2 regions of the Paenibacillus yanchengensis genome follow, and region 1 is predicted to be linked to the other one. Evidence: predicted binding sites of a transcription regulator. Region 1 holds the regulator's gene; the other holds the start of a gene.
What was found. The regulator LexA, encoded in region 1, represses DNA repair genes until DNA is damaged. The targets are predictions, from matches to a motif close to CGAACATATGTTCG.
Positions count from the first base shown of each region.

Region 1 (11,986 bases):
TTTCCGACTAATTCGTCGTCTAGATACAATTAAATCGAGTTCTTTTAACTTTAATTTTATCTTTCCAGTGCCATAGACCCTTCTATTTTCATGAAAGATAGTAATACTGGCTTGAATAATGTCGTCTTCGGATGGTCGTTCATTTGCTTCATAATAAACGTACTTCTTGCAATTTGTAGGACGTTACACATTGCTGATACCGAGTACTTATCACAATTAATCTGGATGATAGCTACGATCAATCCATGATCAGCGCTGCTTGCTTTAAAATGTCGTTCTCCATCTTAAGTTGCTGAATTTCTTTTCGTAGTGTGATAAGTTCGTTTTCTTCTGCGGATCGATTATCCTTTTCTTTGAAAGAACCTGTAGCTTGCGCTTGCTTAATCCATCTATCTAATGCTGATGATGTAAGCTCATATTCTTTCACAATTGCTGCTCTAGGTTTACCATTTTCATAGAGATCAACCATCTGTTTTTTAAATGCTGCTGTGAATGTTCTTCTTTCTTTAGACATGGTAGTAGTTCCGCTCCTTCTTCTATTTCTTTTATTCTACTACCCCTTAATTTTTATGTCTAACTTAGTATAGCCGATCCAAAGCGACAGCGTGGATGTAGTTGTTAATGGCAAGCTGCTAGACCAACAAGGTGTGCTTATAGACAATGTTACGTATGTACCTGTACGTGCTGTGGCTGATGCGTTGGGGGCTAGTGTTAAGTGGGATAGTAAGACGAGGACTGTTAATATTAATAAGTAGAGTGATGCCCGCCGACCTAAACAGGTTAGCGGGCATTTTTTGATTAACCCTTTAGTTTGCTGGAAAAGAATCCGTATTATCAGTCTGTTTTTAACGGTTTTATTAGGGTAAGCTTGAACAAAACTAATTGGGGGAATTAAAAAATGAATAAGAGAAGATTTACGAAGTTTGGTTTGTTGGTCATGCTGACGGCTGTGTTGATGTTTACTTCGTCAGTATCAGCAACGGGAACGGTGCCTGTTGCGAGTAGAGTTGTATATTTTTCTATACAAAGTAACAACCTTTATGGGCTAAACAATGCCGTTCAATATGCTACAGGGATTACCTTAAACATAAATAACTTATCCGACTCAGAAAATGATGTTATTGTTACATTGTACAAAAAAGATGGAACAGAATTTAATGAAGTGGGTTCTAATGAAAATGGGATATCGTCTTATTTCGTTCCTGGATCGAAAGTGACAATATCGCCGATATCAACTGTGTAATATTTTGCGACATTTGGTGAGTGGGCTGCAACAAACTACTCATGTGAAGACAGATCCACATTTGGTAAAATAACCATCTATACAAATAATGGTCCTATTATGGCGAGTGGGGAAGTACATGGTGCAAAAAGAATTACAGACACTTCGTCTACACCAAAAACTCTTCTGTATAATAACTCTACAATAATTATTAATGATGGAAATCCATTCTAATAAATTCAAAGTCCAATGCCTATGCTGTCTGTGGAATTGACCTGAATTAATAATTATTTTAATTATAAAAATTCGCAATGGGAAAGCGTTCCTGCGGCTTTAATGTCAAGTTTATAAATAGAGTAATGCCCACTGTCCTGTGATGGGGAGTGGGCGTGAAGTTTTAAATGGATGATTGTTGGATGGTATTAGAAGGAGAGTAGTGTATATTTTCGATAACACATAATATGGTATGGAGATGAGCAAAGTTGTTTTTTACATAACGGTATATTTCTAGTTTGTTACTTATTTCATTTTAGATATTCTTATATTAATAAGTGAAATATTTTAATTCTATTCTATATTGATCCAAACTTTGTGAATTTATAAACAATAAAATGTGATGGAAATTTTGTTAGTTATTAGGAACTAATTAGTAATTTTGGTATTGATTATTACACCAAACAACGTTAACGTTGGTATTGTTAATATTAACTAAAAATAGAATAGGAGGAATTATTTTGTTTAAAAAGAGATTTAGGGGATTTATGTTACTTGTTTCATGTATGTGCGTTGGTCTCATTTCCTTTAGTTTGTTTTCTTCGGTTTCACAAGCAACCTATTTTCAGTGGAAATGGAAAACAATTAGTTATCAAGGTGATGTTGTATTGAGGGTTAACGGAGATAACCTTCATTCTAGTTATTCAGGTAGCACTTTTACTAGAGGGTTGGATCTTTGGTCAAACAGCGGCGCAAATGTGACGATTCAGACTGCTCCTATTCCAACTTCTAATGTTGATATATTTGGTGTGGATAAAAGTACCTGGAATAAAAATGGTTGGGGTAATGGATATGCTTGGACGCAACCTTACAAAGATAATGGTTTAGCTTGTATGGCGTCACCGGTTAGTGATTATACAATACATTGTGGAACTGGATCTGAGGTTAACTATGCAGGAATTTTCACAAACGATGGAAATATTATCACAAGTTCTAAAAGAAAAGCATTGATAGCGCATGAACTTGGACATGTAATGGGTTTGGCTCACACAAGTTTCATAACAGCGAAATCGACTTCTTTAATGACAGCAGGTCTAGCGGGTGGACTGGTTCCATCAGCTTATGATGTTAGTGAAGTTAATAGTCGATATTAAAAGGAAGGAGGGAAATTATGAATAAAAAATATGTAGGAATAGTTGCTGTTTCATTGGCATTGTCTATTGTATTTGGGGGACTATTAGGAATTGCAAAAAAAGAAAGTCGACAAATAGTGGATTCGCATAATACCGCTGTATCATCTCAAAATTCTTCATTAGAAGATGAATTTTGGAATGTTGATTTAATTATACGAGGAACTGTTTTGGGTGAAGGAGATACTTATTCGAGAGATGCAGGTGTACCGATCAAAAGGAAATTTAATATGCAAATTACGCCAGCTACCATCCGAGTGGATAAAGTGTTGTATGGAGAAACAGACGAAACAGAAATAACATATTTACAACATGGTTCTACGGACAACGCAATTGAGAGTAAAAAAATGGTTAAAAAATCAGAAGAAGTTCTGCTAATTCTGAATAGAACTGATGATGGAACATATTGGTCATATAATTTTGACGATGGGATTTGGAGAATTGAGGATGGGAAAGTGAAATCTGATTCACAATCAGAGTTGTTGAATAGCGGCGACGGGAAAGAACAGCAATTAGAGAAGTTTATCAGTAAAATAACAAAAGCTGCTAAAAATAAAAGAAAAGCTAATGACTAGAAGGATTGAATTTTATTCCCCCCTATTCATCGTATAAAACAGAAGGAATTTTCATTTTTATATCGAAATTCATCATTAGAAGGGGGATGAATTTCGATATGAACAAATACATAGATAAAATTGTTGTTATAGAACTGGAATCAGGTGACATATACGAAGGTGCTCTGGAAGATGCTGACGGCGGATATGTAAAGATCACAAAAGGTGCTGAAGTGTATCATCTACCACGTCATGAGATCTTTGAAATAAAATTGGTTCCAAGTTTTGGATTTACGTATGAATAAAAAAGAGTCACGCATGGAAACATATCACATCCCTGGCGACTTATATATTGATTATTATAAATTGTTTTGGCAATGCATGAGCATCCCCGAAACGTCCCCCAAACGTCCCCCGATATAACAGAACGAAGCATTGTATAGCTAATTCATTTTTACGAATATGCTCAATCTATGCAGTATCACAGATGGTATACAACCATATCTAAATCAAGTACATATATCGGACACAAGTCCATCAATGGGAACGAGATCAGTATTTTCCGTTGTAAACTTGATGAAAAGTACCGTAGTGGTGCGGGTTTTGGGGGATTTTAGTTGGGGGGTATTTTCTGGGGAAGGGCTTAGATTTTTAATGTGCCCCCAGAATGCCCTCCTATTTTTTATGTTGCGAGTTAAAAACACTCTCAGTAGGGTGACCAAGTCGTTGACTTCTTCGGAGGTAGTGGATTGAACCCTCATAATTTGTGATCAGCTTGGTCGTATCTGCAGAATAATGGAGCTGGATCCTATTTTCTGTGTCGTTATTAAAAAGCGATACCAAGAAGCCACTGGCATTGAACCTGTGCTGCTTCGTCGTGTAGATCCCGCAGCCTAAATATAGGCTATGTTAAGTTTGTTAAGGATTCTCTTATTAAGCTCCGGGGCAGTAAAGTTAGTAAATAAAGTCCGGTTCAGCCGACATCGCGTATCAACAAAGAATAGACAATCACCTATGTTGCCTTAGATGAGTATCCTATTGTTAAAGCTATTTTAATTAGACGGAGGAAACAGCATGGGATACTTTGTTACTGTAGAACCAGGTGTGAAAATATATGTAGAGGATGTGAACCCAGAGGGGAGTAAAACAATACTATTTATACATGGTTGGCCTTTAAACCATAAGCAGTTTGAATATCATTTTAATATTCTTCCAGCAATGGGGTACCGATGTATAGGCATTGACTGGAGAGGTTACGGTAACTCTGATAAACCATTTAGTGGCTACAATTTTGACAGATTGGCAGATGATATCCGTGCAGTAGTAGGTGCATTGCAGTTAAAAAACTTCACATTAGCAGGACACTCCACAGGGGGAGCAATCTCGATTCGATATATGGCTCGCCATCAAGGTTATGGAGTATCCAAGCTTGTTCTTATAGACGCTGCATCTCCGACTAGTGTGCCAGAAGAACTTGCAAATATGTTCATTACAGGAACACTAAATGATCGTCCTAAAATGTTGCAAGGAGTAACGGATCTCTTTTTTTTCCAGTATATTACGGAGCCATTCTCGGACTGGTTCTTTCAAATGGGATTACAAGCAGCTAGTTGGTCGACTGCGGCAGTCATGACTACACTAAGAGATGAGAATGTGTACAATGATCTTAGCAAAATATTTGTACCTACATTAATTATTCATGGCATCCATGATAAAATCGTTCCCTTTATCAATGCTCAGGAAACAAATAAGCTAATTAAAAATTCACAACTTGTTCCATTTCAATATAGCGGTCATGGTGCTTTCTGGGAAGAACGTGACAAGTTCAACCAGCTATTAATGCAATTTATTGGCTGATCGTCTCTTTAACAAACCGGGGAAATTAATTTAGAATCAACCGCCTGATGTTGGGCGGATTTTTTTATGCCACAACAAAATAAAAAGAGAGACGCAGTAACGTCTCTCCGCTAACCAGGGTGACACCCCTGCATGAGATCATGTACAGCCGTGGCTACGATTTGCGAATGCATGTAGATGAATTACTGCAGCAGCATGAAGCTGAGATCATGCTTGGGATCATCGAGAGTAAGGAACAGTACCGCAAGATAATTAAGGCTGCTATCGCTCGATGGGTTCGTAATTTTCAGAAGGGCCATATCGAAATACAAAGCGTCGACAATTTACGTAAGTTGATTGAGCTAGATATTGAGTTGCAGAAGGATGACTTGAATTAAGTTCCCTTTCAATCTCATCAATGACAACTGAAAATTTCTTTATAAATTTGTTTTTGCTATCTTCTATCACTACATGGATCATAACAGCTACAAACATTGCTAATATTGCAAATGCAAGATGAGGTAATCGTTCTAAAGTATGAATTGAGTTTTGTAAAAATGATATCTTTACTTCTTCTGGGGAAAGAGAAGCTACGGAAACTACTATAGTCATTAAAGCTATAAGTAGTGAAGTTGTTATTATTACTCCATTAAAAACTTTAGATGGTATTTTTTCTTCACTATGAATATGTACAGAAAACTTGAGTTGCCTTAACCGTTCTGGAGATAGTTTTTTTATTTCTTCATACAGAAGATTTATATTTCTAATTAGTTGCTTGTTTCTTTTTTTAGAGAGTAGTTTATTTACTTTATGTCGGTGAGAGTGGATCGTCAAAGGATGAAAGATGTGATAAGATGAATCCACAATGTTTGACTTAGGAGGTATATATACCCATGTATGCATGGCTAAAAATGGCAGCGGTCTTAATTGTGACGGCTATGCTGACTCGATTAACCCCGTTTTCTTTCTTTTTCCGTAATGTGGATACATTGATCCATGAGCTGTCTCATGCATTGGTTACTTTAGTACTGTCTGGAAAGGTGAGGTATATTTATCTATTCAGCGATCAGAGCGGTGTCACACTGACTTCCTTCGCCAGTGCGTGGAAGGGGATTCCAATTTCATTGGCTGGTTATACAGGCTCAGCAATGTTTGCAGTTTTGTTGTTCTTTTTATTCGCTCATCGCAAAGTAAAGGCCGGTTTAATTGTCATTGCTTCGTTAGCTTTAATTGGACTTCTTTTATTTGTACGAAATAACTATGGCATGATGTGGAGTGGAGGATTTGTTGCAGTCACGATTTTAGTTTATGCTTTTGCTCCATCTTGGCTGCGTAACGGCTATTATTTGCTCATTGCTTTTATATGTTTAGTCGAGTCGGTACTTAGCTCTTTTACGATATTATCGATGTCGTTTTTATATCCTTCTATAGCAGGTGATGCGACAAATCTGAGCAATTATACGCATGTGCCAGCTTTCGTTTGGGGAATACTGTTCACGTTATTTTCCTTGTGGTGTGCCAAACATTCTACAATGTTACTGTTTCGTAAAGAACCAGAACCGATAGATGAAAGTTTGGGAATGTAACACGTCAATTAATTGTGAAACAGGGTACTCTACACTGTATTCCTTTACTTTTCGTGATTTCATTTCAATTGGGTCAAAATTACAAAATCTCATATGTTTCGAAAATTGGAATAAAAAATTATGACTGTGAAAAGAAGCTTTTTTAACACAAAGTGACCATAACTTAACTGTAAGTTGAAAAGTATCTTACAGTTTTTTATGCTATATAGCTATAGTACAATTGAAATTAATTATCTAGGAGGAGACTCTTGAAAAACATATTAGGGTTTATGATCTTGGGGATGGCTATTGCATACTTATCATTATTCTTAGGCACGTTTGGTTTGATCTTACTTGGTGGAGCAGCTTTTGGACTCCTACTATATATTGCAATTGCTGTTTCGAAAAATAATAAATAAAGTATATTGTAAAACTTTTCTTAAACGGGTGAAGGGACCATCTCCAATGCAGCAATGAATGCTACTAAGGAGTGGTCCCTGATATCACTTACAGACTATTTTGTTGCGGCAAGTTTAGCTTAAGCTGATATTAGCAGCAGTTGTTTTTGCCGAAGCCTACAAAGCTGCAAGAAATAATTACCAAGAGGATGAAAAGCACAAGAATTGAACCTGTGTTTGAGTGTGCACCACCGAATGCTGACATATTGTTCTTCACCTCCCTGCCCTGCGGATATAGTATAGGTTATGCACTATAGGGGGGAGTTGACTGGGTGTTTGTGTATTATTGCAAATCTCTAAATAAACCGATGACTTTTCCTAATATCGTCACATTCGGAAGCCGAATGGGCTGCATTGTTTCGTTCTCTGGTTGTAAACGAATATGATCTTTTTCTTTATAGAAAGTTTTAACAGTTGCTTCATCTTCCTCTGTCATAGCAACGACAACTTCTCCATTGTTCGCGGTTTGTTGCTGGCGAACAATAACGTAATCGCCATTATGTATACCTTTCTCAATCATACTGTCTCCAATAACGTTTAAAATAAATACAGTGTGTTCACCTACGAAATGAGTAGGTAATGGAAAATAATCTTCAATATTTTCTGTTGCAGTTATCGGTAATCCGGCTGTTACCCTACCAACTACTGGGACTGTTACGACAGGTAGTGGTGTAAAAGTGTCTTGATCTGATTCTTGATTAAGTATTTCAATAGCACGTGGCTTAGTTGGATCTCGGCGAATAAATCCTTTTTTCTCTAATCGATCCAGATGGCCGTGAACCGTAGAGCTTGATAGTAGTCCAACCGCTTCTGCAATTTCTCGGACGGAAGGAGGGTAGCCCTTATCTTTCACTTCTTGTTTGATGAAATCGAGAATCGCCAGCTGTCGTTTGGAAATTTTGGTCACGACAATCAACTCCATTCTTCATAATTAACATAAATTATAACATAGAACCGCCGTTCGTACAAACACAAGTTCTTGCGAACAAACATTCTATTTTTATCTTGAACCAAACGTGCGTTCGTGCTACAATCGAAATAGAACAAATGTTTGGGGAGATGACGAAATGTACATACATACAAGCTCATATAAGTCGATTTATGGTGATAATAGAACAGAAGAATCTAGGAAGTATTCGAATAAGGTTCGTTATATAAAGGAGTTTACTCGCCTACAGTCTAAAGTGGTTATAAATATTATCGTTTTAACATTGTTTTTGTCTATATCTGTATTAGTTACAATTAATGCTTCTGATCAATATTCGGATCAACCACAGGTTGGTGAATATGTCGTATTTGCGACTGCTGGCGATACATTGTGGTCAATTGCGCAGCAATATGGTCCAAATAATAAAGATGTTAGGCAACTAATCCATAAGATTAAAGATCGTAATTTATTAACATCATCCGAAATTTTAATTGGACAACGCCTTATTATTCCAAAATTCTGACAACTCTGTGGAACAGAAGATAAAACAATAGAGCGAAGCACTGTAACAATCGCACAGGTTCGCTCTATTACTTTACTATATATATTTGCTGTTGAAGATTAGTAATCGACGTTATTCTTGTCCTTTATATTGGGCAACCGCGACACAAAGCTCAATAATATCATTTGCATGGATGTCGCCAATATTACCAATTCTAAATACTTCTACATCGGATAATTTTCCTGGGTAGATAACAAAGCCTTTATTTTTTAGGAAATTATAAAAACCTAGAAACGTAAATGAAATATGTGTTGGATAAATAAAAGTTGTAATGATCGGTGACTGTAAAGCTCTTGGCAAATAAGCGGTAAATCCAGCATCGCTCATACTGTCTACTAGAATTTGTTGATTATTTTTATAGCGTTCGTATCTAGCCGCGACGCCACCTTCTTGTTCCAGCTCTAATAGAGCTTGTGCAAAAGCACGTACGATATGAGTAGGAGATGTAAAGCGCCATTTGCCTGGATCTTCTTGCATTGCTTGCCATTGATCATATAAGTCTAAGGAAAGTGATCGTGCTTGCCCTTTGCATTTCTCTATTTCCGTCTGTTTTGCAATAATGAAGCTAAATCCAGGTACGCCTTGAATGCACTTATTAGCACTACTGATCAGAAAATCGATATTTAGTTGTTCAGTTGCGATTGGGATGCCACCAAAACTACTCATCGCATCAACAATTGCAATTCTATGATGTTTTTTAATTGTATTTACAACTGCTTCGAGAGGATTTAAAATACCTGTTGTTGTTTCACAGTGTACCATCGCTACGTGAGTGATAGAAGGATCCGCTAGCAAATGCTGTTCCACTGTTTCTGCACTGATTTGTTCATTAGCTGCAAATATGACAGATTGATAAGGTATGCGCAATACGTGGCAGATTTCTTCAATACGTTTACCGTAAGCACCATTTTGTAATATGAGTAGTTTGCCTGATTGCGGAATAACTGAACCTAGTACTGATTCGACTCCAAAACTTCCACTACCTTGCATCAAAATAGCGGTATATTTTTCTTCCGAAGCTTCAGCTACTTCTAATAGTTGTTTTCTAATTTGTTGGACAATTTGTTTATACTCATCATCCCAAGTGCACCAATCTTTTAACATTACTTCTTTAACAGTTGCGGTTGTTGTTAATGGTCCTGGCGTAAGTAGTAGGTAGTGATCCTTCTTCATATTTAATACATCCTCTCAGCATGGATTAATTTGTTGGACAATTTGTTTTTAGTTGTTTTTTGTTATTATTAATTGTTTTTAATTTTACTTTTCTTTTTCAATTGTTGCAATGATGATTTATCTAATTTACAAAACATTAATAGTTTGTTTTTTGTTTTTTTTCGATAATAGGTCGCTATCTAATAATTACGTCATATTCATGTTACAATTTGATTGTTAAATGGATGTAAACTTGACAAGGGATAGGTAGAAATGTAAAAGTAGAATGGAGTATTTAAATCGTGAGAGGATGGGCTACTAGTAATGAATATCGATCAGTTGATAGCAAGAATAAACGAGTTGTCGCGCAAACAGAAAGCAACAGGTTTGACAACGGAAGAAGTGGTAGAGCGTGATAATCTACGACAACAATATTTACAAAATTTCAAAAGTAATATGCGTCAAGAATTAGACCGTATTAAGTTTGTTGATGAAGAAGAAGAAGGTCAGTTACATTAATTGTAGTTGTCCTTTTTTGCAGCATGATGGATAGAGAAGATATGGAGGGATGGGAATGTCTCGTTCTTGGGAACGTCAAGTTCGTAAAAACATGCAAAAAGTCAATCAAACACGTAAAAAGTCTGGAAATTCTCCTATTAGCTTGTATAGTGAGAAAGGTAAACAGTCTGTCTTTAAAGGAAGAAATTATGTTATTCCATTTTTATTAATTTTGTTTATACTTGGTTATTTGTTTATTGTTACGGCACAGCCTGATTTTGTGGCAAATGGTATGTTTTGGGTGACGGTTATCGCATATGTAGTGTTAGCAATAATGTTCTTTTTCCGTAGACCCTATTTGACTATTGGGAAAGATTTTGTACAATCAAGAAGAATAACTGGTGACAAAACGTTATACGCAACTGGTATTAAAGAAATACGCTTGCAAAAGGATTCTGTTGTTATTGCTCCAAAAACAGGTGCAGCATGGACATACTCCAAAGTGTTGAATCGTTTTGCGACAGAACAGATGGGACAAAAGCTAATAGAATTCGGTAAGAAAAATGATGTAAACGTAGTGGAACATTGATAATGAAGTAACGGTTGAGGAGAGACTAAATAAAATGACGAAAAAAGCAGTACTATTTGATTTGGATGATACGCTATTGTGGGATGAGCGTAGTATTAAAGAAGCGTTTGAGGCTACTTGTATGGAAGCTGCGCGTGTTGTCGATGTAGATCCAGAAAAATTAGAGGAAGCTGTTCGAATGGAAGCACGTGCACTATATGAAACATATGATTTCTATCCATTCACGAAAATGATCGGAATTAACCCTTTTGAAGGATTATGGGGAGATTTTAAAGCAGGAGATTTGGTAGATTTTCGTAAAATGCAAGAAATTGTTCCTACATATAGAAAAGATGCTTGGACAAATGGCTTAAAAAAACTTGGTGTTGATCATGCAGAATTAGGTGCGAAACTAGCGGAATTGTTCCCGGCAGAGCGTAGACAACGACCGATTATTTACGAAGAAACGTATGCAGTATTAGAGCAATTAAAAGGAAAGTATAAACTATTGTTGTTAACGAATGGTTCGCCTGATTTACAGCAAGAAAAACTAAGTGGTGTTCCAACATTAGCGTCCTATTTCGATCATATTGTTATATCTGGACAATTCGGTGAAGGTAAGCCGAAAGCGTCAATCTTTCAATATGCTATGGAGCAGCTACAGATAACAGCTGATGAAGGTGTGATGGTAGGAGATAAATTGACAACGGATATACTGGGTGCTAATGGGGTTGGTATGGATTCTGTTTGGCTCAATCGTCATCATGCTACCAGAAATGATGAAATCATTCCTACTTATGAAATTGAAAATTTGAATGAATTGTTACGGATACTAGCCGAGCAATCATAATCGATATATATAATAATGCAGACGGAACTGCTAATCATCGTATGAATCGATGGACAGTTCCGTTTTTTTGTTTATTATTATCTCATACTAAAGCTAAGACAATGATTAGTTCTTCGATTCAAATTGTGGATCAGCGAATGGATGAGCAATCCATCCTTCTGTTTCAATAAATAATCTAACAGCAACGATTTGACGATTGTCCATTAATGTAAAGAAATGAGGTTTGTGTTCAGGAACCGAAATAACATCTCCTGCTTCAAGCTCAACGTCAAAGTAACCTACATCTTTGGTGCCTTTAATGATAAATATACCTTTACCAGCTGTTATTGCTCTTACTTCGTCTTCTGTATGTGTATGCACATTTTCGAATTTTTTCAACAATTCATCTAG
Region 1 covers NZ_JBHUMH010000060.1:404-12,389, forward strand. Annotated here, with positions in the region: gene ACFSTH_RS16825 (hypothetical protein) at 1-29, opposite strand, end outside; partial or broken gene ACFSTH_RS16830 (transposase) at 263-514, opposite strand; gene ACFSTH_RS16835 (stalk domain-containing protein) at 606-755, shown strand; gene ACFSTH_RS16840 (hypothetical protein) at 899-1,243, shown strand; gene ACFSTH_RS16845 (hypothetical protein) at 1,957-2,589, shown strand; gene ACFSTH_RS16850 (hypothetical protein) at 2,607-3,200, shown strand; gene ACFSTH_RS16855 (hypothetical protein) at 3,299-3,484, shown strand; gene ACFSTH_RS16860 (alpha/beta fold hydrolase) at 4,254-5,036, shown strand; gene ACFSTH_RS16865 (hypothetical protein) at 5,204-5,413, shown strand; gene ACFSTH_RS16870 (M50 family metallopeptidase) at 5,909-6,601, shown strand; gene ACFSTH_RS16875 (hypothetical protein) at 6,850-6,999, shown strand; gene lexA (transcriptional repressor LexA) at 7,322-7,945, opposite strand; gene ACFSTH_RS16885 (LysM peptidoglycan-binding domain-containing protein) at 8,106-8,489, shown strand; gene phnW (2-aminoethylphosphonate--pyruvate transaminase) at 8,601-9,701, opposite strand; gene ACFSTH_RS16895 (DUF896 domain-containing protein) at 10,005-10,199, shown strand; gene ACFSTH_RS16900 (hypothetical protein) at 10,255-10,767, shown strand; gene ACFSTH_RS16905 (HAD family hydrolase) at 10,802-11,596, shown strand; gene ACFSTH_RS16910 (1,2-dihydroxy-3-keto-5-methylthiopentene dioxygenase) at 11,702-11,986, opposite strand, start outside.

Region 2 (11,986 bases), on a different contig from region 1:
TCGTGGTGGCCGTGGAAACATTCGGTTTGCAACAGCTAGTAATCCTGCTCCTTATATTGCAGAAAATGGCGAACCGGGAGAAGAGCGTTGGATTGTATTAGAGTTAAAAGTAATGGCAGATGTCGGGTTGGTTGGTTTTCCAAGCGTTGGAAAGTCTACCTTGCTCTCTGTTGTTTCAGGGGCGCGTCCAAAAATAGGGGCCTATCATTTTACAACATTGTCACCTAATTTGGGTGTTGTCGATGTTTCCGATGGTCGTAGTTTTGTAATGGCTGACTTACCTGGGCTAATTGAAGGTGCTCATGAAGGAGTCGGGCTTGGTCATGAGTTTTTGCGACATGTAGAGCGCACAAAAGTGATCATTCATGTTATTGATATGGCTGGTTCAGAAGGACGAGATCCATTCGATGATTGGTTGAAAATCAATCAAGAACTTAAGTTGTATAATGAGCAATTAAGTGATCGTCCGCAAATTATTGCAGCAAATAAAATGGACATGCCTGAAGCAGAAGAACAACTCCAATTGTTCAAAGAGCAACTGGCGGAGTACACGGACGCTGAAAAATACGAAATCATTCCGATTTCTTCCCTTACAAAAGCCGGTATTCAGCAACTAATCTATAAAGCGGCGGATGTACTTGATGCGAATGAAGAGCCGATAACAGTAGAACAAGTAGCGGATATTGAAGAGCGAAAAGTGTATACTTATCGTAGTAAAAACGAAATGACCTTTACTGTACAAAAAGAAAATGAAGGTTATGTCGTTATTAGTGAAGGCATCGAGCGGTTTATGAAACGTGTAGATTTGAACTCATATGACGCTGTTATGCGATTTGCTCGTATTATGCGAAAAATGGGTGTTGATGCTGCATTACGCAAAATTGGTGCCCGAGATGGTGATAATGTACGGGTCGGTGATTTTGAGTTTGAATTCTTTGAAGGATCTGATTACAACCCATACGATTGATCATTACTTGCGCCCATGCTTGTAGCAGTAGCTGCAGGATGGGCTTTTTTGACTTTTCGTTATAATTATCGTTTACCTATTGTACTTGATTGTAAAATTCGTTATAATGTCCACTAGGGGAGAACAAAAGTCTCTTTGGGAAGGACGAATGCGTATGACAGAACGTTACTTTGTCGTTCGTGAAGATATGCTACCTGAAGCAATTGCCAAGACAATCCAAGTAAAGGAATTACTTCATCGCGGCATTGCAGCTACCGTTCATGAAGCTGCTGAGCGCGTTGGTATTAGTCGGAGTGCTTTTTATAAATATAAAGATGGTGTATATCCATTAACAGAGCTGCCAAAGGAAAGAATTGTAACGATAGCTATGGATCTCGAACACCGTTCTGGCGTATTATCGCCTGTGTTAGCGTTGGTAGCCGGGCAACAAGGCAGTATACTGACGATGAACCAGTCTATTCCATTACAAGGTTATGCGAATGTCGTTATTTCAGTGGATATATCAGAGATGGATATAGATGTTTCTGAATTAATTCGGTTATTGCATCAGCAACAAGGGGTACGTAGTGCGATTATTGTAGGGCAAGGTTAAGAGGAGATTAAATCTGGAGGGAATGGCATGAAAGCAATTAAAGTTGGTTTGTTAGGATTAGGTACAGTTGGTACAGGAGTAGTTCGCATTGTAGAAGGTCACCAAGAAGATTTATTAAACCAATGTGGCTCACCTATCGAAATAGCGAAAGTGTCTGTAAAATCATTAAATAAACAACGTGCGGTTGATGTAGATGTAAGTAAGTTTACAGAAGATCCTTGGGAAGTTGTGCGCGATGCTGAAATTGATGTTGTCATAGAAGTAATGGGTGGAGTGGACCATACAAAGCAATATATTGAAGAAGCGTTACGTAGTGGGAAACATGTGGTAACTGCTAATAAAGATTTAATGGCGCTTCATGGACCAGAATTATTTGAAATTGCACGTCAACATGGTTGTGATATTTATTATGAAGCTAGTGTCGCTGGTGGAATACCGATTATTAGAACGTTATTAGATGGTTTTTCTTCCGATCGTTTAACGAAAATTATGGGTATCGTTAACGGTACTACAAATTATATTTTATCTAAGATGAGTCAAGAAGGTGCATCGTATAATGATGTGCTAGAAGAAGCACAACAGCTTGGATATGCGGAAGCAGATCCAACAGCGGATGTAGAAGGATTGGATGCCGCACGTAAAATGACAATTTTGGCATCACTCGGATTTAGATCACACTTTTCATTAGATAACGTACAAGTAAAAGGGATATCTAGCGTATCCAAAGAAGATATTGCTTATGCCAAAAAATTGGGTTACGAATTGAAATTGCTAGGTATTGCTGAACGAGAAGAAGATTTGATCAGTGTTAGCGTTCAACCAACAATGGTCAAACAAACTCATCCTATCGCTTCTGTTAACGGTGTGTTTAACGCTGTGTATGTATATGGCGAAGCGGTTGGCGAAACGATGTTCTATGGACCAGGAGCAGGTGAGCTTCCTACTGCGACTTCGATTGTAGCTGATTTAGTTGCTGTAGTGAAAAACATTAGACTTGGAGTATCAGGTAAACAAGCTAATTATGCCTACAAAGATATTAAATTGAAATCGGATGATCAAATTGTATCGCAATATTTTATGCTGCTAGAAGTAGCAGATAAAGCTGGCGTCTTGTCTAGCATATCGAAAGTATTTGGCGATTACGATGTTAGTTTGGATGCGGTATTACAACAGCCTAATCCAGCGTTACCAGAAGCGGAAATTATTATTATTACACATGATGCTAACAAAGCAGCAATCGACAAAGTATTAGATGTATTTACAACGATGGATGTTGTTCAAAAAGTCAAAAGTGTGTATCGAGTGGAAGGTTAAACGATGAAACAGATAAATCAAAATTCAGTATTAGTCAGAGTTCCAGCAAGTACAGCTAACTTAGGTCCAGGATTCGACACGCTCGGTATGGCGCTATCCTTATATGCTTGGTTAGAAATATCAGTAGCCGACACAACGACGTTCGAATTTTATGGAGAAGGTAATGAAGAACTGCCAAAAGATAAATCAAATTTAATTTATAAAGTAGCACAAATGGTGTTTTTGGAAGCTGGGGTAGCAGTTCCTGACTTGCACATCAAATTTTATAGTGATATTCCATTAACGAGAGGGCTTGGTAGTAGTGCAACGGCAATTATTGCCGCATTGATTGCTGCTAATGCCTTGATCGATTCGCCATTATCCGATAATCGCTTGTTTCAAATTGCGACTGCACTTGAAGGACATCCAGATAACGTAGGAGCATCTATGTTTGGTGGTATCGTGGTAGCGGCATGGGATGGCGAAAAAGCAGAGTATGTAAAATTAACGCCACCATCACAGTTAACGACTTTAGTTGTTATTCCTGAGTTTCATCTCGCTACCGAAAAAGCACGTCAGGTTATACCTGACGAGTTAGAAATGGCGGATGCTGTATTTAACGTTGGTCGTAGCTCTTTGCTAGTTGCCGCTTTAGCTACTGGTCAGCTACAGTTACTCGCTCATGCTATGCAGGATCGATTACACCAACCGTATCGAACGCCATTAATTCCAGGTATGTCACATATTCTTGAACAGTCTGTACAGCATGGAGCTTTAGGTGTAGCATTAAGTGGAGCTGGACCAACGATTATTACTTTTGTAGACCGAGATTTAGCGGCTACAAGTAAAAATCAATTAGAGCGTTTTTTATTGGAAACATTATCAGAGCAAAATATAACAGCGAGTACGCATTGGCTTGATCCGTGTAATAATGGTTCTGTCGTAATGAAGCAAGCAGTTAGTGAAAGTTTACAACTACCGTTTTTGGATAGAATTAAAGGAGAAATAAACGTATGAAATCAGTAGCATTATTGCCAGCTGGATCTGTATCAGATGAAGCAGCTCGTCACTTTTTTCATGGAGAGACGGTAGCGTGGAAGTATCATCGCCTTATTTCAGATGTGTTCTTATCAACGGTAAATAATATAAGCGATTATAGTATTATTCCTATTGAAAATACAATTGAAGGATCTGTTTCGCTACATATGGATTGGTTAGTTCATGAAGTGGACTTACCAATACAAGCGGAATGGGTCTATCCGTCTATTCAAAATTTAATTGGGAATCAAGCAGAATTTTTGAATGAAGCCGGACAAGTTGATTTTAGCAAAATAAAAAAAGTTATTAGTCATCCTGTAGCTATGGCGCAATGTTTACAGTTTTTAAATGAACATTTGCCACAAACGGAACGTGAGCATACGAGCAGTACAGCAGAAGCGGTTAAGATGGTTACCAAACAACCAGGACAAGGCATTGCTGCTATAGGTACACTAATTGCGGCTAGTAATAATGGGCTTGATGTGATGGCACGTAGTATAACGGATCATAATAATAATTTTACTAGATTCTTTTTAGTTGGTTCAAAGCCGTATGAAGCGAAACAATCAGACCGAGTTAAAACGAGCATATTGGTGACATTACCTGAAGATTATCCTGGTGCGCTCCATCAAGTATTGTCGGCTTTCGCATGGCGTAGAATTAACTTATCACGAATTGAATCTCGGCCTACGAAAAAGAAATTAGGAAATTATTATTTTTATATTGAAATTGAAATGGCATTGGATACAGTACTTTTGCCGTCAGCATTGCAAGAAATTGAAGCTATAGGTTGTCAAGTTAGAATATTAGGTAGTTACCCTAGATTTACATACGAGCAATTATGTAACTAGACCATATATATTACTTGTCAGCACATTATTACACGGAGGTGCAACTAATTAAATGAAGCAACAATGGATTTATTTAAATGGAGAGTTTGTTTCCAAAGAAGATGCAAAAATTTCAGTTTATGATCATGGTTTTTTGTATGGTGACGGTATTTTTGAAGGGATTCGAATATATGATGGCAACATATTTAAAAACAAAGAACATTTAGATCGTTTATATGATTCTGCGAAATCTATTATGTTAGATATTCCACTTACGATAGAAGAGATGGAAGCTGCTGTTATTGAAACTTTACGTCGTAACGAGATGCGTGACGGATATATTCGTTTGATTGTTTCGCGTGGTCCAGGTAATTTGGGACTTGACCCAAGACGTTGCCCAACAGCCTCTGTAATCATTATTGTGGAGCAATTAGCTATCTATTCAGAAGAAGCGTATCGGGATGGGCTAGTGTCAGTATCTGTGTCCCAACGCCGTAACATTCCAGATGCACTAAATCCGAAAATTAAGTCGTTAAATTATTTAAACAATATTTTAGTGAAAATCCAAGCTAATTTAGCAGGTGTCGGGGAAGCGATTATGTTAAATGCGCAAGGATATGTAGCAGAAGGATCAAGCGATAATATTTTTATAGTGAAAAACAATGTTGTCTATACTCCTCCATGTTATATTGGTGCATTAGAAGGAATTACACGTGCTGCTATTATGGAGCTTTGTGAACAGCTTGGCTATAAACTAAAAGAGGAACCATTTACACTACATGATGTTTACGTAGCAGACGAAGTATTTTTCACAGGTACTGCTGCTGAAGTGATTGCTGTTCGAGAAGTGGATGGACGCAAGATTGGATCAGGAAAAGCCGGTCCAATAACAACTCATTTATTACAAAAATTTCGTGAGCTTGTTAAAGTTGATGGGGTACGAGCGTTTGACTAATAAGATAGTAATGGGATGAAACGTTTGTACATATATAACGATATAGTATCATTATTTTAGCGTAAACCAGCAAAGTAACATTTTGCTGGTTTTTTAATTTCAGTATAAAAATATTTTTTTTCGAAAAATAGGAGAGAGTTGCCTATCTGTTGCATAGGATGTATGGACTGAAAAGAGGCATTCATCATGTAATATTATTTTGATAAGTGACAGGAGGTAATTTTTAAGTGAAGATTCATATTGTTAAGCAAGGAGAATCATTGTACCAAATTGCTCAGAAGTATAATGTTTCGTTGGAGCAAGTTATTCAAATGAACCCTCAAATTTCTGACCCTAATAAAATAACTGTTGGCATGAAAGTAAAGGTTCCGGCTACTCATTCTGGTAGTGGAAGTATGCATGGTGTAGAAATTGTTCAGCAGTATGCGATTAAACAAGGGGACACTTTGTGGAAATTATCGAAAGAGTGGGGAGTTCCGCTTGCTACAATGATTCATGCGAATCCGCATTTGAAAAATCCTAACGTATTGTTATTAGGCGAAATTGTTAATATTCCGAAAGCAAAAGGTGGTCAAACGACAATTGGTCACCCTAAACCGAATACGACGTATTCACCTAGTGCAACAACACATAAAGTAAATACGAGTATAAATCCGGCAGCGCAATCGACACCAAATAAAATATCTACAGCACCAACTCAAATAAAAAAGCAGTCGACACAGATTATCACTCCTGTTCCACCTGCTGTTGTAGAAAAACCAGCTCCGGCAAAAGTTGCACCAGCTGCTATTAAAAAGCCGAATGCGCCGATCAAGCCGCAAGCAACTCAAAAGCCGAATGCTCCGATTATGCCGCAAGCAACGCAAAAGCCAAATGCACCAATTATGCCGCAAGCGACGCAAAAGCCGAATGCGCCGATTATGCCGCAGGCGACGCAAAAGCCGAATGCACCGATTATGCCGCAAGCGACGCAAAAGCCAAATGCACCGATTATGCCGCAAGCGACGCAAAAGCCGAATGCACCGATTATGCCGCAGGCGACACAAAAGCCGAATGCACCGATACAGATGCAAGCGACGCAAAAGCCTAACGCTCCGATGCAGATGCAAGCAGCGCAAAAGCCTAACGCTCCGATGCAGATGCAAGCAGCGCAAAAGCCGAATGCACCGATGCAGATGCAAGCAGCGCAAAAGCCAAATGCACCGATGCAAATGCAAGCAGCACAGAAGCCGAACGCTCCGATGCAAATGCAAGCAGCACAGAAGCCAAATGCACCGATACAAATGCAAGCGACGCAAAAGCCGAATGCACCCATGCAAATGCAAGCAGCGCAAAAGCCGAATGCATCGATGCAAATGCAAGCAGCGCAAAAGCCTAACGCTCCGATGCAGATGCAAGCAGCGCAAAAGCCGAATGCACCGATGCAGATGCAAGCAGCGCAAAAGCCGAATGCACCGATACAGATGCAAGCAGCGCAAAAGCCTAACGCTCCGATGCAGATGCAAGCAGCACAGAAGCCAAATGCGCCAATGCAAATGCAAGCAGCACAGAAGCCAAATGCGCCAATGCAAATGCAAGCAGCACAGAAGCCAAATGCGCCAATGCAGATGCAAGCAGCGCAAAAGCCGTATGCTGAAAAAACGTTGCCTATTATGATGCCAGCTGAAAATATAGTGAATCCGCAACAATCAGAGTATTTGAATAATATTGAATTATTTAAACAATACAGTACTCCAGCAATGGAAGTTATGTCGAATGCAGAAGCGTATGCCAATCAAAAACCATCGGTGTATATGCAACAATACGAACAAAAACCAGCTCCAGCTCCATATGCTCAACCGCCGATGTATGCACAAACCTACCATCAGCCGTGTGGGTGTGGTTGCCATCAAGGTAATTATGATTATCAACCACAATATTCTTCTTACAGTAACATGTCCGCTTATCCTGCTGCAGCAAAAGGAAGTAACATGTCCGCTTATCCTGCTGCAGCAAAAGGAAGTAACATGTCCGCTTATCCTGCTGCAGTAAAAGGAAGTAACATGTCTCCATATGAACCAGTAACGCAATCTATGCCGAACAGTGAGTACTTTAACGCTATGTCTGCGATGTATCCACCTCCAGGGTATGGCTATAGTTACTATGCAGAGCAGCCGCAAGTATATGCGGAACAATTGCAGTACCGCCCGCAAGATGGCTATTTCTATGAAGGATGGCCTGCTACACCGGATTATAATTGGATGCCAGAACCGGTTATTCATTACTCAGGCGCTGCAAGTTCGGAATGTGATTGTGGGAAACGACAATCGGAGCAACAAAATCAATGGCAGCAATCGCAATACATGCCAGAACAAGAACCAGTAGAAGAAGTTAAGCTAGGACAATATTCACCTAAAAGTACAACGAGAAAAACCAAAAAAAAAGTAAATATTAAAAGTGTACCGTCATCAGCAAAAAACAAAAAAACTATAACGAAAAAAAAAACCGGCTCTCCTTGGTTGAAAAATAATCGTTAAATCGATTGACTATTTATCCGTCAAACATAGCTTCAACAAAACTTGTTTTAGTTGTGTATAGTAAATAAGCGGAAGAAGCATACTATACTAAACAAAATAAGGGAGGCTTCCATATGATGCTAACGAGCTGGTGGAAGCAGTTGAAGCGAAGATGGCGCAGAAATAAGTTGTCATTTTGGATAGTTGCCATCGTTGGTTTGATGATAGCTTTTACACCATTAAGTAGAGTGAGCACGGTTAGTGCAGCTAGTAAAGAACACGATGCAGCGATAGAAAATCAAGCATTGGATGATCAATCATTAAGTACTATGATGTCTGGAAAGAAAATATCGATAGAAAAACTTAACGATATGACGGAACCATTGCCTGTTTACTTTCAACAAATATATGCCTGCGGTGAGGATCAGCAGTTGCTTGGAACAATGGAGCCAAAAGAAATAGCTGAAGTAGTGATCGGTCACCCAGATTGGACTATCTTTTTCAATGAACAGAAACAGGTAGCTATTGTAAGAAGTTATGTAGACGATTTATCCAATTATTGCAAATCGAACGCCTATTTTGGATTAGATCGCAATGGAAACTTTTCTTTGTTTGATGGATTACCAGATCAAGAAAAAATAATGCGTACTTTTTTTCAAATCGATGTTCAATACATGGAAAGTAATTTGCCACAAGAGAGAATAACAGAGTTAACAAAAGGTATCCCAGTAACTGATATTGAGGAATTTAATAGCGTATTAGAAACGTTTAGTGATTTTGCGATGGAACGAAATAGTCAAGAGGATTATTAAAGATTCTGTTTATGCAATAGGTATAACTGGTGCGAATGCGATGAAGAAATGTTCATCTGCATTCGCTTTTTTTATTGTGTACATTAAAATAAACGGTAGTTAACAAGAGCTATGTCAAACGTCTGTTCTCATTAGACAGTATATTTGTTATAATGAAAGATGGCATATTATAATGAACGTGAAAAGGAGTTGGCAGCTTGCGTGTTTTAGGCATTGACCCGGGTATTGCAATTGCAGGCTTTGGTTTTATAGATTACATCGGGCATCGATTAACTCCTGTACAATATGGAGCTATTCAGACAGAAGCACATACACCAGAAGCAGAAAGATTACTGCAAGTGTATGATTCTGCTGCTGCACTGATGGATCGCTACAAACCTGATGCGGTTGCTATAGAAAAATTATTTTTTAATCGTAATGTTACGACTGCTTTTTCAGTAGGGCAAGCGAGGGGCGTTATTATTCTGGCTGCAGTACAACGAGGGATATCCGTTGCCGAATATACACCGCTTCAAGTGAAGCAAGGTGTAGTTGGTTATGGTAAAGCAGAGAAAAATCAAGTGCAAGAGATGGTGAAGATGCTGTTGAAATTATCTGCTATACCGAAGCCAGATGATGTGGCTGATGCACTAGCGATAGCAATATGTCATGCGCATTCCGCAGGGGTGATGAACAAATTAAATGAGGTGTCTCGGAAATGATAGATTTTTTGCGTGGCGATGTAGCGCATGTGGAGTCTGATTATATTGTAATCGAAGTGAATGGGATCGGTTACCGCGTATTTACGCCAAATCCTTATTTGTTTTCTATAAAAGATGAGAAGGTAGTCGTATATATTCATTATCATGTGCGAGATGATGCCACTTTATTATATGGCTTTTATACACGTAATGAACAAACGTTATTTCGTAAGCTGCTAGATGTTACTGGAATTGGTCCTCGCGTAGCGCTAGGTATTTTATCTGCCGGCAAACCTGAACAAGTGGTCCAAGCAATTCAACAGGAAAACATTGCATTTCTAACTAAGCTTCCTGGTATCGGTAAAAAAACTGCGCAGCGGATCATTTTAGACTTGAAGGATAAACTTGGCGCGTTAGTGACGGAAGACAGTTTATTATATAGCGATGGTCTGATGGCACTACCTATGGATGATTTAGCCGAAGCAGGCGATGAAAATTGGCAAGCAGCTCGCGAAGGATTAATTGCGCTTGGATATACGACCGCTGAACTTGATCGTGCTTATGTAAGCTTACAGCAACAGATGACAGGCGATGAATCGATCGATGTATTAATGAAAAAGGCATTGCAACAACTGTTCAAAGGTTAAGGAAAGGGGCGATAGCGAATGGATGAGCGGATTATTTCTGCAAACCTGATGATGGAGGATCAAGCTGTCGAGTTGAGTTTGCGTCCCCGCTATTTAGCAGAATACATTGGTCAAACAAAAGTGAAAGAAAATTTAACCATTTACATAGAAGCTGCTAAACTGCGTAAGGAAGCACTTGATCACGTGTTATTGTATGGACCACCTGGGCTTGGAAAAACGACATTATCTACTATTATTGCAAATGAACTAGGTGTAAATTTAAGAATAACATCTGGTCCGGCAATTGAACGTCCTGGAGATTTGGCTGCTTTGCTTACGAATCTACAAGAAGGCGATGTGTTATTCATTGATGAAATCCATCGGTTACATCGAACGGTAGAAGAAGTATTATATCCAGCGATGGAAGATTATGCACTAGATATTATGATTGGCAAAGGACCTGGGGCAAGATCGGTGCGATTAGATTTACCACCATTCACTTTAATAGGCGCAACGACACGAGCAGGTTTATTGTCAGCGCCATTACGAGATCGATTTGGTGTAGTTAGTCGGCTTGAATATTACAACGTAGACGAGTTGGCATTTATTGTTTCTCGTGCTGCGGAAATATTGGGTGTAAGTATTGTTGGAGAAGCAGCTATGGAAATAGCTATTCGTTCGCGTGGAACACCACGTATTGCTAATCGGTTACTAAAGCGGGTACGTGATTTTGCTCAAGTACGGGGCGACGGAATTATTACTCATACTATTGCACAGGGAGCACTTGAGTTATTACAGGTTGATCCACAAGGGCTTGATCATATTGATCATAAAATGTTATTAGCGATGATGACTACCTTCAGCGGGCGGGCTGTTGGTTTGGATACAATAGCAGCTACAATTGGAGAAGAGAGTCAAACGATAGAAGATGTAAATGAGCCATATTTGATGCAAATCGGATTTTTACAACGTACACCAAGAGGACGTATCGCTACTGATCAAGCGTATAAACATCTTGGTTTAACTCCGCCCGAACGTAATTAACAGATACAGCATATTTCGTAATGATTTTAGTTAGGAGTGGTTCATAGTGACAAAAAATAAGCGTCAAACAAGGCAGCAAAGATTATTCCGCTCAATTAAACGAATGATGATAAGTACTGTTGCGTTAGCAACGATCGTTTCCATGACACCAGCTTTATCACATAGTGAGCGAGTTATTGGACATGCTTCGGCAAACGAAACCGTACAAACAACAAAAAATTTTACTGATCAGCAAATAAGAGTAGCTTTGTTTTTAAACTTGCCTGGAAAATATACAAATATAACCAATACAGCAACTTTTTCATCGACTGGTGGAATGCAAATCGGAATGAAACGAGATGGCGGAGCAATCCAACCATTGTTCACGATAGATAGCCAACAGACGGTGCACATTGGTTTAAATGATTATAAAGTAAAAGTGCTAGAGACAACTAATATAGAAACGGCAAGAGCTGCATTAAAGCATTTACAAGCAGCGAAAGGTACTGGACTTATTCGTAAAAAAATAGCAAGTAGTGCCATGACATACGAAGTAGTAGAAGGTTCATATGAGACACTTGCAGCGGCTAATGGAGCTTTAAAACGGTGGCAAACAGATAGTAAACTGCTAGGGATAACGAAACAATTTAAAACTAGTGTATTAGGACCATACAA
Region 2 covers NZ_JBHUMH010000016.1:113,566-125,551, forward strand. Annotated here, with positions in the region: gene obgE (GTPase ObgE) at 1-967, shown strand, start outside; gene ACFSTH_RS07675 (ACT domain-containing protein) at 1,122-1,559, shown strand; gene ACFSTH_RS07680 (homoserine dehydrogenase) at 1,587-2,873, shown strand; gene thrB (homoserine kinase) at 2,877-3,869, shown strand; gene pheA (prephenate dehydratase) at 3,866-4,741, shown strand; gene ilvE (branched-chain-amino-acid transaminase) at 4,794-5,675, shown strand; gene ACFSTH_RS07700 (LysM peptidoglycan-binding domain-containing protein) at 5,903-8,191, shown strand; gene ACFSTH_RS07705 (BofC C-terminal domain-containing protein) at 8,305-8,982, shown strand; gene ruvC (crossover junction endodeoxyribonuclease RuvC) at 9,180-9,683, shown strand; gene ruvA (Holliday junction branch migration protein RuvA) at 9,680-10,309, shown strand; gene ruvB (Holliday junction branch migration DNA helicase RuvB) at 10,328-11,332, shown strand; gene ACFSTH_RS07725 (SpoIID/LytB domain-containing protein) at 11,379-11,986, shown strand, end outside.
Region 2: ruvC (crossover junction endodeoxyribonuclease RuvC) is a predicted target of LexA. The motif match lies at 9,098-9,111, and genes of this name have one in related genera.